DNA from 3 places in the Rhizobium sp. 01T437 genome. Region 2 is predicted to be linked to each of the others. Evidence: riboswitches for the same ligand, from Rfam matches in the RefSeq annotation. Region 2 holds a riboswitch; each other region holds the start of a gene.
What was found. Region 2 has a riboswitch for cobalamin ahead of AC1DM5_RS32800 (ABC transporter substrate-binding protein). Riboswitches for the same ligand answer to the same signal wherever they lie in the genome.
Positions count from the first base shown of each region.

Region 1: another riboswitch for cobalamin. It lies ahead of bluB (5,6-dimethylbenzimidazole synthase); the one in region 2 lies ahead of AC1DM5_RS32800 (ABC transporter substrate-binding protein).
Region 3: another riboswitch for cobalamin. It lies ahead of metE (5-methyltetrahydropteroyltriglutamate--homocysteine S-methyltransferase); the one in region 2 lies ahead of AC1DM5_RS32800 (ABC transporter substrate-binding protein).

Region 1 is NZ_JBFTPM010000001.1:283,511-287,659, reverse strand. It holds gene AC1DM5_RS01555 (MFS transporter) at 1-835, shown strand, start outside; gene bluB (5,6-dimethylbenzimidazole synthase) at 853-1,554, opposite strand; cobalamin riboswitch at 1,597-1,783, opposite strand; gene AC1DM5_RS01545 (MFS transporter) at 1,936-3,360, shown strand; gene AC1DM5_RS01540 (3-deoxy-7-phosphoheptulonate synthase) at 3,600-4,149, shown strand, end outside.
Region 2 is NZ_JBFTPM010000029.1:13,456-17,604, forward strand. It holds gene AC1DM5_RS32790 (hypothetical protein) at 1-345, opposite strand, end outside; gene AC1DM5_RS32795 (YidB family protein) at 425-769, opposite strand; cobalamin riboswitch at 906-1,174, shown strand; gene AC1DM5_RS32800 (ABC transporter substrate-binding protein) at 1,353-2,384, shown strand; gene AC1DM5_RS32805 (FecCD family ABC transporter permease) at 2,381-3,421, shown strand; gene AC1DM5_RS32810 (ABC transporter ATP-binding protein) at 3,418-4,149, shown strand, end outside.
Region 3 is NZ_JBFTPM010000004.1:420,306-424,454, reverse strand. It holds gene AC1DM5_RS10585 (heavy metal translocating P-type ATPase) at 1-2,035, shown strand, start outside; cobalamin riboswitch at 2,076-2,281, shown strand; gene metE (5-methyltetrahydropteroyltriglutamate--homocysteine S-methyltransferase) at 2,390-4,149, shown strand, end outside.

The DNA.
Region 1 (4,149 bases), on a different contig from region 2:
TATCGGACTTTCCGCGGCAAGCCTCGTCGCCTTCATCTTCGCCGAGAGGCTGAACCCGCGACCGATGTTCGATGCCTCGGTCTTCGGCATCCGCGCCTTCTCGGGCGCCATCATCGGCTCGGCCGCCATGAATATCAGCTTCTGGCCCTTCATGATCTATCTGCCGATCTGGTATGAAGCCGGTCTCGGTTATGGCAGCGTGGCCGCGGGTTTGGCGCTGCTTGCCTATACGCTGCCGACGCTCGTCGTACCGCCGCTCGCCGAACGGCTCATGCTGCGCTACCGGCCGGGCATCATCATTCCCGGCGGCCTTTTTGCCATCGGGCTAGGCTTCCTGCTGATGAAGTCAGGCAGTGCTGCCGCCGCGCCAAGCTGGCTGACGATGCTGCCCGGCGCGCTGCTTGCCGGCATCGGGCTTGGCTTCACCAACACTCCGGTCACCAATACCACGACAGGCGCCGTCTCCAGCGATCGCGCCGGCATGGCCTCCGGCATCGACATGAGCGCCCGGATGATCTCACTCGCCATCAACATCGCCGTCATGGGCTTCATCCTGTTCAGCGGCGTGCTCTCCCATCTCAAGAGCACCTTGCCAACCTCGACGGATGCCGGCGACCTGCGCCTGCTCGCCGAACGGATCTCCGCCGGCAACATCGCCTCCCTGCCAGACATTCCGGCCGGGACGGTGCATGATGCGCTGGTCGCTGGCTTCGGTGGCGTCATGCTCTATGGCGCGATCGGCGTCTGGCTTCTCGCCGCCGCAAGCTTCCTCGTCTTCGCCCATTGGAAGACACCGGCCTGTGCCAAGGATTGCGGCACCCAGCCGGCAGAATGATGCACACCCGCGCCGGCTCAGACCGGCGCGGCCTCGTTTTCCACATGCCCCCAGCCGTTATGGAAAACCAGCTCTTCCAGCGCCATCCGCTGCCGCCAGCCTTTGACTGCCAGTTCCGGCTTATCATAGAGCCGGTCGACGAAGCCGGCGCAGAGCCAGGCGACGACCTCGATATGATCGGGAATGCCGAGGATCTCCTTCAGGTCACCCTCGCGAAAAATGCTGACCCAGCCGATGCCCACCCCTTCGGCTCGTGCCGCAAGCCACAGGTTCTGGATGGCGCAGACGGTGGAATAGCTGTCCATGCGCGGATTATGGGTGCGACCCAGCACCACGCTGCCGCTGCGGGTCGGATCGCAGGTCACGCAGATGCCGAGCGGCGCCTGGACGATGCCTTCGAGCTTCAGCGAACGATACTTTTCCTGCCGTTCGCCGTCGAACATGCGGGCCGCTTCCTCATTCGCCCTAAGGAAGGCATCGCGTACCCGCGCCCTCACCTCGACGCTCTTCACCAGAATGAAATTCCACGGCTGCATGAAGCCGACCGAGGGCGCGTGATGGGCCGCCGTCAAAAGCCGCGTCACCAGATCATCCGGCAAGGGATCGGGCAGGAACTGGCTGCGCACGTCGCGCCGCGTCATGATCGCGTGATAGACGGCCTCGCGTTCGGCCGCAGAAAAGCTGGATGCCGGGCAAACGGCATCATCAATGGGTCGCATCGTCAAATCCCCAACAACGCAACCGCCCGCCGTCCGCGCGGGTTGGGTCTATCTTGCCAGGCCGGTCTTCTGACTTGGCGTCATCCGCTTCCGCTGCCTTCCCGGCCTTGCGGCCAGTGGCATTCTATGCGGCAAGCGTCGGCCTTACAGCGTTGGGCACGTTCCGGTCTTGCACCGGATTCCCGATTCTCCCGCTTGGAAAGCGGGCACCTGACGGGCGATCTATGGCGCGGAAACGGCATGGCGGCAAGCTGCATGCGACATTCATTTCGTGGACAGGCTGAAAATGCTGGCCTAGAACGAAGCCCGAATCCGACCGACGCCGTTGGCGCCGTATTTTTTCTCATTGCCTTCCGGTTGCCCGTGTCCCGCCTAACGCCGATGATCCTTGCGGTCGCTCTGTTCATGGAACAGATGGATTCGACCGTGATCGCCACCAGCCTGCCGGCGATTGCCGCCGATATCGGCACCTCGCCGATTGCACTGAAGCTTGCGGTAACAAGCTACCTCGTGGCGCTGGCGATCTTCATTCCGATCAGCGGCTGGATGTCGGATCGCTTCGGCGCCCGCAACATTTTCCGCCTGGCGATAGCAGTCTTCATGATCGGCTCCGTCGCCTGCGCCTTCTCCAACTCCATCGCCGCCTTCGTCATTTCCCGCCTCATCCAGGGCGCCGGCGGCTCGATGATGACGCCGGTCGGGCGATTGCTGCTCGTGCGCGGAACGCCACGTCACCAGCTGGTGAATGCCATGGCATGGCTTACCATTCCGGCGCTGATTGGCCCGATCATGGGCCCGCCGATCGGCGGCTTCCTGACCACCTATCTCAGCTGGCACTGGATCTTCTGGATCAACGTGCCGATTGGCATTATCGGCATCATCCTCGTCAGCCGTTTCCTTCCGGCCGTCGAGCCGCGCAGCCCGAAGCCGATGGATTTTCCAGGATTCTTCCTGTCGGGCATCGGCTTTGCCGGTTTCGTGTTCGGCCTGTCGGTCATCAGCCTGCCCGCCGTTCCGGTCATTTACGGCTATATCACCGTCGCTGTCGGCGTCCTCTCCGGCGTCCTCTATTTCGTGCATGCCAAGCGCACGCCGCACCCGCTGCTCGATCCCAAGATGTTCCGCTATCCGATGTTCCGGGCGGCGATTCTCGGCGCCTCGAATTTCCGTATGGGCCTCGGCGCGCTGCCCTTCCTGATGCCGCTGATGCTGCAGCTCGGCTTCGGCCTGACGCCGCTGCAGTCAGGCTCGATTACCTTCATCAGCGCACTCGGCTCCATGGGCTCGAAATTCGCTGCGACCCGCACCTATAATGCTTTCGGCTTCCGCAACGTCATTGCGCTGACGACCTTCCTCGCCGCAATCTTCCTCGGCGTGAACGGCTTCTTCACCGCCGAAACGCCGATGTACATCATCATGGCTTGTCTTCTCGTTGGCGGTCTCCTTCGCTCCATGGCCTTTTCAGGCGTCAACGCCATGGCCTTCGGCGATGTGGACGAGGCAGACAGCAGCCAGGCGACGGCGATCAACGCGGTGGCACAGCGCATCTCCATGGCCATGGGCGTCGCGGTCGCCGGCACGATCCTGGAAATCTCCTCGAGCTTCCATGGCGGCAAGCTGCTGGTGTCGGACTTCCATATCGCCTTCTTCATCGTCGCGGCGATATCGGCCCTTGCCTGCATCACCTTCCTGCGCCTGCCCGCCAATGCCGGCGAGGAACTGACGACGCGCCGCCGCAAGAACAGGCATGCCGAGCCGGCAGAGCCGGAAGAGGCCCAGGGACAGGCATTGGCGGAAAGCCGATAAATCTTCACGGACCTGTCATTTTTCCTCACAGATTCCGCGTGACAATTCCGATCGGCATAGCTACATAAACGCCATGTCGATCTCGTCCGTTTACGCATCGCGATTTTATTCGTACCGCTGCTTCCAGCGGATGCGGGTCTGTGCGTAACCAAAACTAACGCGACGACAACCCGAACAGCCGCTAGTCAACCTGGCGGCTTTTTTGTTCCGCACGGTATGACCAAACAGGAGAGCATACCGTGACTGACACTATTGATGATCTTCGCATCGTCGAGATCACCCCGCTGACCAAGCCTGCCGATATCCTTTCGGAAATCCCGCGTGACCGCGCGGTGACCGAGACCGTGACCAGCACCCGCGACACGATCCATAACATCCTCACGGGTCAGGACGACCGCCAGCTCGTCATCATCGGCCCCTGCTCGATCCACGATCCGGCAGCCGCCCGCGAATACGCATCCCGCCTTGTCGAGCAGCGACGACGCCTGTCCGGCGATCTCGAAATCGTCATGCGCGTCTATTTCGAAAAGCCCCGCACCACCGTCGGCTGGAAGGGCCTGATGAACGACCCGCATCTCGATGGCAGCTACCGGATCGAGGAAGGCCTGCGCCTCGCGCGCCGCCTGCTGCTCGACATCAACGCCATGGGCCTGCCGGCGGGCTGCGAATTCCTCGACACGATCACGCCGCAATACATTGCAGATCTCGTCAGCTACGGCGCCATCGGTGCGCGCACGACCGAAAGCCAGATCCACCGCCAGCTCGCCTCGGGTCTCTCCTGCCCGATCG
Region 2 (4,149 bases):
GCAGGTATGCAGCCGGCCCTTGGCGGGCGTCTCGCTGGCGTATTTCTTGTCGATCGCCTTCGGCATGGTCACACCCTTGGGTGCCTTGACCGTCGGCTTTGCGGGCTCCTTGTCCGTGGTTGCGGCCACTGCCTTGTCATCGGCGGCATCTTCGGCGGCTGCATCCGCGCCGCAGAATTTCGCCCGGAAATCGTTCCACTTCATGTCCTTGGCCGAACCATCGGCCTTGGCCGTCTGATATTTGGCGCTGCATTCCTTCATGGTCAGCGCGGAGGCCGGAGAAACGAAGAAGGCGGCGGCAATCAACGCTCCGGCGGAAGCGGGCACAAGCAATCTCGCAATCATGGGATATCCTCGGTTGGGGGCAGTCAAGGCACGCACGTCATCGGGGCCGCGCATCTTCGTGGCCCCGCATCTTCCAGGCTTAAGAAACGGTCCCATTGGGCGTTGCTGCATCGACCGCTTGCGGCAGATGCTCGGCGAGCAGCTTGGATACCTCGTCGGTATTGACGCCGAACTTGGCAGCAAGGTCGCGCAGCTGATCGGAGGACAAGGCTGCCTCGATCTGTTCTGCCGATACCGGGAGATTGTGGCCGGTGCCGATCCAGGATGAAACCTGCTGACCGAGCCCCGCCGAATTGAGCTGGGAAACAATGCCCTGCAGACCGCCGGCATTGTCGAATAATCTGGTTGCAACCGCGACGTAATCGACTTGCCTGCCGGCAAGCACATCAGAAAGAACGCCGCCTAAACCGTCGAAAATACTCATGGTTGCTCCTCCACCAATCAGTGTATTCTACATTAGCATGAGGTAAAATCTCTGTCATTCCGGATTTGCGGAACCGACGCCCTCCCATCGCAAACAATAGTTCTCGCTGACGCGCTTGACGTCGCCTATGGCGGCGTCCTAAGTCGAGGAGACGGTTCCCCGAGGAGAACTTCGAGGGGATTAATAGGGAACACGGTGCGGACGACCCAAAAGGGACCAAGACCGTGGCTGCCCCCGCAACTGTAAGCGGATTGCCGGTTATGTCAGGAATGAATGCCTCGTCGTTCATTCCCGGAAATCACCGGCGAGCTGGTCACTCCAAGTGCCACTGCGCGAAAGCGCGGGAAGGCAGATGACCGGCTGACATCCGCGAGTCAGGAGACCTGCCGTCAATCACGATCCAATCAGCCGGGCGGGGATGCCTGGACAAGGAGCAGATATGATTGACCTTATTTCCTGCCGCTTGCCGCACGCGATCCGTCCCGATTGGACCACCCGCCGCTAGCCCTCCCTCCACGCTTGGCTCCCGCATCTGCGCGCGCCGGCGTCCGCTAGCCCTTTTCCTTCCGATCGAGAGTTTCCAATGCGCCAGATAGTATCAGGCTTTTCCCTTGCGCTCGGGCTCGCCGGCTTTTGCTTGGCCGGCCTTGCAGCACCCGCCTTCGCCGCCACCCAATATCCCCTTACCCTCAGCAATTGCGGCCAGCAGGTCACTTTCGAAAAGGCGCCGGCCAAGATCGTTTCGATCGGCCAGGGCATGACCGAAGTGCTCTTCTCGCTCGGCCTTGCCGACAAGATCGCCGGAACGGCCGTCTGGGTCGGCCCGGTCCTGCCGCAATATGCCGAGGCCAACAGCAAGATCAAACGGCTGGCCGACAACGATCCGAGCTTCGAATCCGTCGTCGGTGCCGAGCCCGATCTGGTGGCCGCCGAATTCGAATGGCATGTCGGCACGCAAGGCTCCGTCGGCAAGCGCGAGCAATTTGGGGATCTCGGCATCAACACCTATGTCGCGCCTGCCGATTGCGTCGCCAAGATCAACACCGATGGCGGCGACGGCGTGCGCAGGGAGCTGTTCACGATGGACCTGATCTATCAGGAAATTGCCGAACTCTCCGAGATCTTCGACGTGAAGGACCGAGGCGATGCGCTGATCGCCGACCTGAAGAAGCGCGGGGCCGCAGCCGTCGCCTCCGTTTCAGGTGCTGCCGCCAAGAACCTGCCTGTCGTCTTCTGGTTCTCCAGCAAGGAGGTCAAGGGCGATGCCTTCATCGCCGGCAAGAACAGCGCGCCGGCCTATATCCTGAAGACGCTCGGCGCCAAGAACGTCGTGACGACTGAGGAAGAATGGCCCCTCGTCGGCTGGGAAACGATTGCGCAGGCCAATCCCGCCGTCATCGTCATCGCCACCATGGACCGCCGCCGCTATGCCGCAGACGACCCGAAGGTGAAGGTGGATTTCCTGGAAAATGATCCTGTCACCAAGGAGCTCGATGCCGTCAAGAACAGGCGCTTCATCATGATGGACGCGCAGTCGATGAACCCGACGATCCGAACGATCGACGGTATCGAAATCCTGGCAAAGGGCATCGCTGCCTCCGGTCTGGCGCAGTGAGCCAGGCTGCCTTGCCACAGAGGAAATGGTGGGCGCTTGCCGCGCTCACCATCGCCGCCTTCCTCCTGCTCGGGCTGATGGTCAGCCTTGCCGTCTCGATCGGCGAGATATCGATCCCGCTCGCCACCACGGCAAAGGCGGTCTCCAACCGCCTGTTCGGCACGGCATTCGAGCTCAGCCGCATCCATCAGGGCATCATCTGGGATTACCGCCTCAGCCGCGCGCTGGTGGCGGCGAGCGCCGGCGCGTCGCTGGCGCTTTGCGGCACGGTGCTGCAGGCGCTGCTGCGCAATCCGCTCGCCGAACCCTATGTGCTCGGCATTTCCGCCGGTGCCTCCACCGGCGCCGTCTGCGTCATGATCCTGGGCCTCGGTTCTGGCGTGCTCAGCCTCTCCGGCGGCGCCTTCATCGGCGCCGTGATCGCCTTTCTTCTGGTCGGCATTCTGGCGGCCGGTGCGGGCGGCACCAGTGAGCGCATCATTCTCTGCGGCGTGGCGGGCTCGCAGCTCTTCAATGCGCTGACCTCCTATATCGTCACGACCTCGGCCAATGCCGAACAGGCGCGCGGCGTGCTCTTCTGGCTGCTCGGCTCGCTTTCCGGCGTACGCTGGCCGGATGTCTATCTCTCCGTGCCGGTCGCACTCATCGGCTTCGTCGTCTGCCTGGCCCATGTGCGCGCCCTCGATGCCTTCGCCTTCGGCACGGATGCCGCAGCCTCCCTCGGCATCGCCGTGCGCCGCGTGCAGTTCACCCTGCTCGGCGTCACCGCGGCGATGACGGCAGGCGTGGTCAGCATGATTGGTTCCATCGGCTTCGTCGGCCTCGTCATTCCCCATGCCGCCCGTTTCCTCGTCGGCCCCGCACATGGCCGCCTGCTGCCGGCGACAGCGCTCGGCGGGGCGATCTTCATGGTCGGCGCCGACATCGTCTCGCGCATCATCATCCCACAGCAGATCCTGCCGATCGGCGTCGTCACCGCGCTCTTCGGCGCACCGGCCTTCGCCATCATCCTCTATCGCGTGCGGAGAAGCGCATGAGCATATCAGTCGACAAGGTCACCTATGCCGCCGGCAATACCGTCATCGTCAACGGCATCAGCATATCGGTCGAAAAGGGCAAGGTGCTCGGCCTGCTCGGGCCGAACGGCTCCGGCAAATCGAGCCTGCTGCGCCTCATCTGCCGGCTGCGGCAGGTCAAAACCGGCATCATCCGTCTCGGCGACGATGATGTCTCCGGCCTCTCGCGCGCAGCACTCGCCCGCCGCATCGCCTTCGTCGAGCAACAATCGACCACGGATACGCAGCTCACCGTGCGCGATATCGTGCGCCTCGGCCGCACGCCGCATCGTGGCCTCATCGCCTCCTGGGGACCCGATGACGATGCCGCCGTTGCGGAAGCACTCGCCCGCGTCGACATGAGCGAACGCGCCGGCCAGCTGTGGCAGACACTGTCAGGCGGCGAACGCCAGCGCGTGCATATCGCGAGAGCCCTCGCCCAGACACCGAGTGAACTCTTGCTCGACGAGCCGACCAACCATCTCGATATCCAGCATCAGCTCGATATCCTGGCGCTGGTCGCCAGACTCGGCCTCACCTCCATCATCGCACTCCACGATCTCAATCTGGCGGCGATGTTCTGCGATCACCTGGCCGTGCTGGAGAAGGGCAAAGTCGTGGCCGCAGGCACGCCCGAGGAAGTGCTGACCGAAGATCTGATCGCGCGCGTCTTCGGCGTGCGCGCCCATATCGAAAGATCGGCCGTGCAC
Region 3 (4,149 bases), on a different contig from region 2:
TCGCGAGAGCAAGACCGGCCATGATCATGCGCATCACGACCATAATCACCATGGGCATGAGCATCATGATCACGACCATCACGATCATGCTGGTCATGATCATTCCGGTCTCGATCATTCGCACGGCGCCGAGGAGGTCGAGGGGCTGCACGGCCATGATCATGGGCCGATGACCGGTCCCTGGTGGCAGAGCAAGAAGGGCCGGTTGACGATCCTTTCCGGCCTCGCACTCGTTGCCGCCTATGTGCTCGGCCATCTGGTGCCATCGATCGCTTCCTATGCCTTCATCGTTGCCATGCTGGTCGGGCTGGTGCCGATCGCGCGCCGTGCGGTGATGGCCGCACTTTCCGGCACGCCCTTTTCGATCGAAATGCTGATGACGATTGCCGCTGTCGGCGCCGTCATCATCAATGCTGGCGAAGAGGCGGCGACGGTCGTCTTCCTGTTCCTCGTCGGCGAGTTGCTGGAAGGAGTGGCTGCCGGCAAGGCGCGCGCCAGCATCCAGTCACTGACGACGCTGGTGCCGAAGAACGCTCTGCTCGAGACGGGTGGCGAGGTGAAGGAAGTACCGGCCGAGACGCTTTCCGTCGGTTCCGTCATTCTCGTGCGGCCGGGAGACCGGATTTCCGCCGACGGTACAATTGTTTCTGGTGAGAGCGCTATCGATGAGGCGCCGGTGACGGGCGAAAGCACGCCGGTGCGTAAGGGGGCAGGCGAGACGGTTTTCGCCGGCACGGTCAATGGCGATGCCGCATTGCGTGTGCGTGTCACGGCCGCTGCCGAGGACAATACGATTGCCCGCGTCGTCAAGCTGGTGGAGGAGGCACAGGAATCGAAGGCGCCGACGGAGCGTTTCATCGACCGCTTCTCCCGCTACTATACGCCTGGTGTCGTCGTCGTGGCGGCTCTGGTCGCCGTTTTGCCGCCGCTGCTGATGGGCGGGGCATGGGGCGAATGGGTCTACAAGGGTCTCGCAATCCTGCTGATCGGCTGCCCCTGTGCGCTGGTCATTTCCACGCCGGCGGCGATTGCCGCCTCGCTTTCGGCGGGTGCGCGCCGCGGTCTGCTGATGAAGGGCGGAGCGGTTTTGGAATCGCTCGGTAAGGTGACGGCCGTTGCCTTCGACAAGACCGGCACGTTGACCGAGGGCAAGCCGCAAGTCACCGATGTCATTTCCTATGGACGCACCGAGGCAGAAGTGCTTTCGCGCGCTGCTGTTCTGGAGCAAGGCTCCAGCCATCCGCTGGCGCTTGCGATCCTTAATCGCGCCAAGGCCGATGGCGTACCCGTGCCGCCAGCTTTCGAAGTCGAAGCGCTGCCCGGCAAGGGCATGACCGGCAAGGTGGGTGGGGAGACGCTCGATCTCCTGTCACCGCCGGCTGCGCGCGAGCGCGGGGCGCTGAATGCGGAACAGGACGAACAGGTCGCGGTGCTGAACGGCGCGGGCAAGAGCGTCTCGGTACTGCTCGTCAATGGTGTCGCTGCCGGTCTCATTGCTATGCGCGACGAGCCTCGTGAAGACGCAAAGAGCGGGCTTGCAACGCTGAAGGCAGCGGGCGTGCGCGCCATCATGCTGACCGGCGACAACAAGCGCACGGCGGCAGCCGTTGCCGGCGATCTCGGCATCGACTGGCGCGGCGAACTCCTGCCGCAGGACAAACAGCGCATTGTTGGCGAACTGAAGAAGGAAGGTCTGTTCGTTGCCAAGGTGGGTGACGGCATTAATGACGCGCCGGCACTTGCCGCTGCCGATGTCGGCATCGCCATGGGTGGAGGCACCGACGTGGCGCTGGAAACGGCGGATGCGGCTGTGCTTCATGGGCGTGTCGGCGACGTAGCCCGGATGATCGACCTTTCGAAGCGGACGATGCGCAATATCTTCCAGAACATCACCATCGCGCTCGGGCTGAAGGCCGTGTTCCTGGTCACCACCATCATCGGCATTACCGGCCTGTGGCCGGCGATCCTCGCCGATACGGGTGCGACCGTGCTGGTGACGATGAATGCGCTTCGGCTTCTTCAGATAAAGACATAAAGATTTCTTTATATCATCTTGACGTTGCGATGCGGCAGGTGCATGCTTGCCCCATCGTTGGTTCTTGGGATCTGTTGATCCCAAGCTAAGAGGGAATTCGGTGCGGCCATTGCCAAGACCGAAGCTGCCCCCGCAACTGTAAGCGGAGAGACACCGTCCTTCGACGTCACTGGGAAGACGCCCGGGAAGACTGGACGATGTCGATGACCCGCAAGCCAGGAGACCTGCCGCGATAGATAACGTCCACGGGCGGGGTGTCCCGGTGTGCCGCTTTGCGCGAGACGGCATTCCCATGGCCGGATCTCGTCGATGCGTCGTGCCGCAGCCTTGCCCATAACCTTCGGGGTAAGGAAAATGACTATCAAGACTGCAAATCTCGGCTTTCCCAGGATCGGAAAGCATCGCGAACTCAAATTCGCATTGGAAAGTTACTGGGCCGGCAAATCCGATGCCGGCGCGCTTCTCGATGTCGGCAAGCGGCTGCGGGCGGAAAGCTGGCTCCTGCAGAAGCAGAAGGGGATCGATATCATCCCTTCCAACGATTTCTCATTTTACGACCATGTGCTCGATACGGCGGTCATGGTCGGTGCCATTCCCGCCGCCTATGGCTGGAAGGGCGGGCAAGTTTCTCTCGACACCTATTTCGCGATGGCGCGCGGCTCCACCGGCGAAGAGGCGCATGCCGATTGCGGCCATCAGCACCATCACGGGCATGGCGTGCCGGCGCTGGAAATGACAAAATGGTTCGACACGAACTACCACTACATGGTGCCGGAACTCGGCCCGGATCAGACCTTCGCCCTGACGGCGAACAAGCCACTTGATGCCTTCATCGAGGCCAAGACACTTGGCATCGACACCCGGCCAGTCATCCTGGGTCCGGTCACCTTCCTGAAACTCGCCAAGGGAAGCGAAGAAGGTTTTGCGCCGCTCGACCTGCTTGCACGCTTGTTACCTGTTTATGCAAAAGTACTGGCAGAACTTCGTGCAGCCGGTGCCGACTGGGTGCAGATCGACGAACCTTGCTTCGGGCTCGATCTTTCACAGGAAGAGCAGGCAGCACTGCAGCATACCTACCGTGCGCTGCATGAATTGGTGCCCGACCTGAAGATCATGCTCGCCACCTATTTCGGCGAGATCGGCGACAATCTGCCGACGGCGCTCTCGCTGCCGGTTGCCGGCCTGCATGTCGATCTCGTTCGCGCTTCACAGCAGATCGATGCCCTTCTCAAGACACCCAGCGATCTGACATTTTCGCTTGGCGTCATTGACGGGCGCAATATCTGGAAGGCAGACCTTGTGGCGATCCGGAAAAGGATCGAGCCGCTTGTCGAGCACTTTGGTGCGGACCGGCTACAGATCGCGCCGTCCTGTTCGTTGCTGCACGTGCCGATCGATTTGGAACTGGAGAGCGGGCTGGATGGTGAGCTGAAATCATGGCTCGCCTTCGCTGCCCAGAAGCTCGATGAGCTCGCAGCGCTCGGCGATGCCGGCAAGGCCTCTCAGGTGATTGCGGCAGCCTCGCGGGCCGTTGCATCGCGCGCCGCATCTACGCGCGTACATGATCTGAAGGTCAGACAGCGGGTTGCCGCGATCGACGAGGCGATGAAGACACGCAGCAGCGATTTTGCCGAGCGGACCGGACTGCAGGAGCGTAAGCTTCGCCTGCCGCTGTTCCCGACGACGACGATCGGCTCCTTCCCGCAGACATCAGATGTTCGAAAGTCCCGCTCCGCTTTCGCCAAGGGCACGATCAGCGAGGCGGACTACGATGCCTTCCTGAAAAAGGAGACCGAAGCGGCGATCCGCTGGCAGGAGGAGATCGGCCTGGACGTGCTCGTCCACGGTGAATTCGAACGCAACGACATGGTGCAGTATTTCGGTGAGCAGCTTTCCGGCTTCGCCTTCACGCAGCATGCCTGGGTGCAGAGCTATGGCTCCCGTTATGTCCGACCGCCTGTTATCTTCGGCGACGTCTCCCGGCCGAAGCCGATGACAGTGGAGTGGTGGCGCTATGCGCAGTCGCTGACGGAGAAGCCCGTGAAGGGCATGCTGACCGGGCCGGTGACGATCCTCAACTGGTCCTTCGTGCGCGACGATCTCTCTCGTGCCGA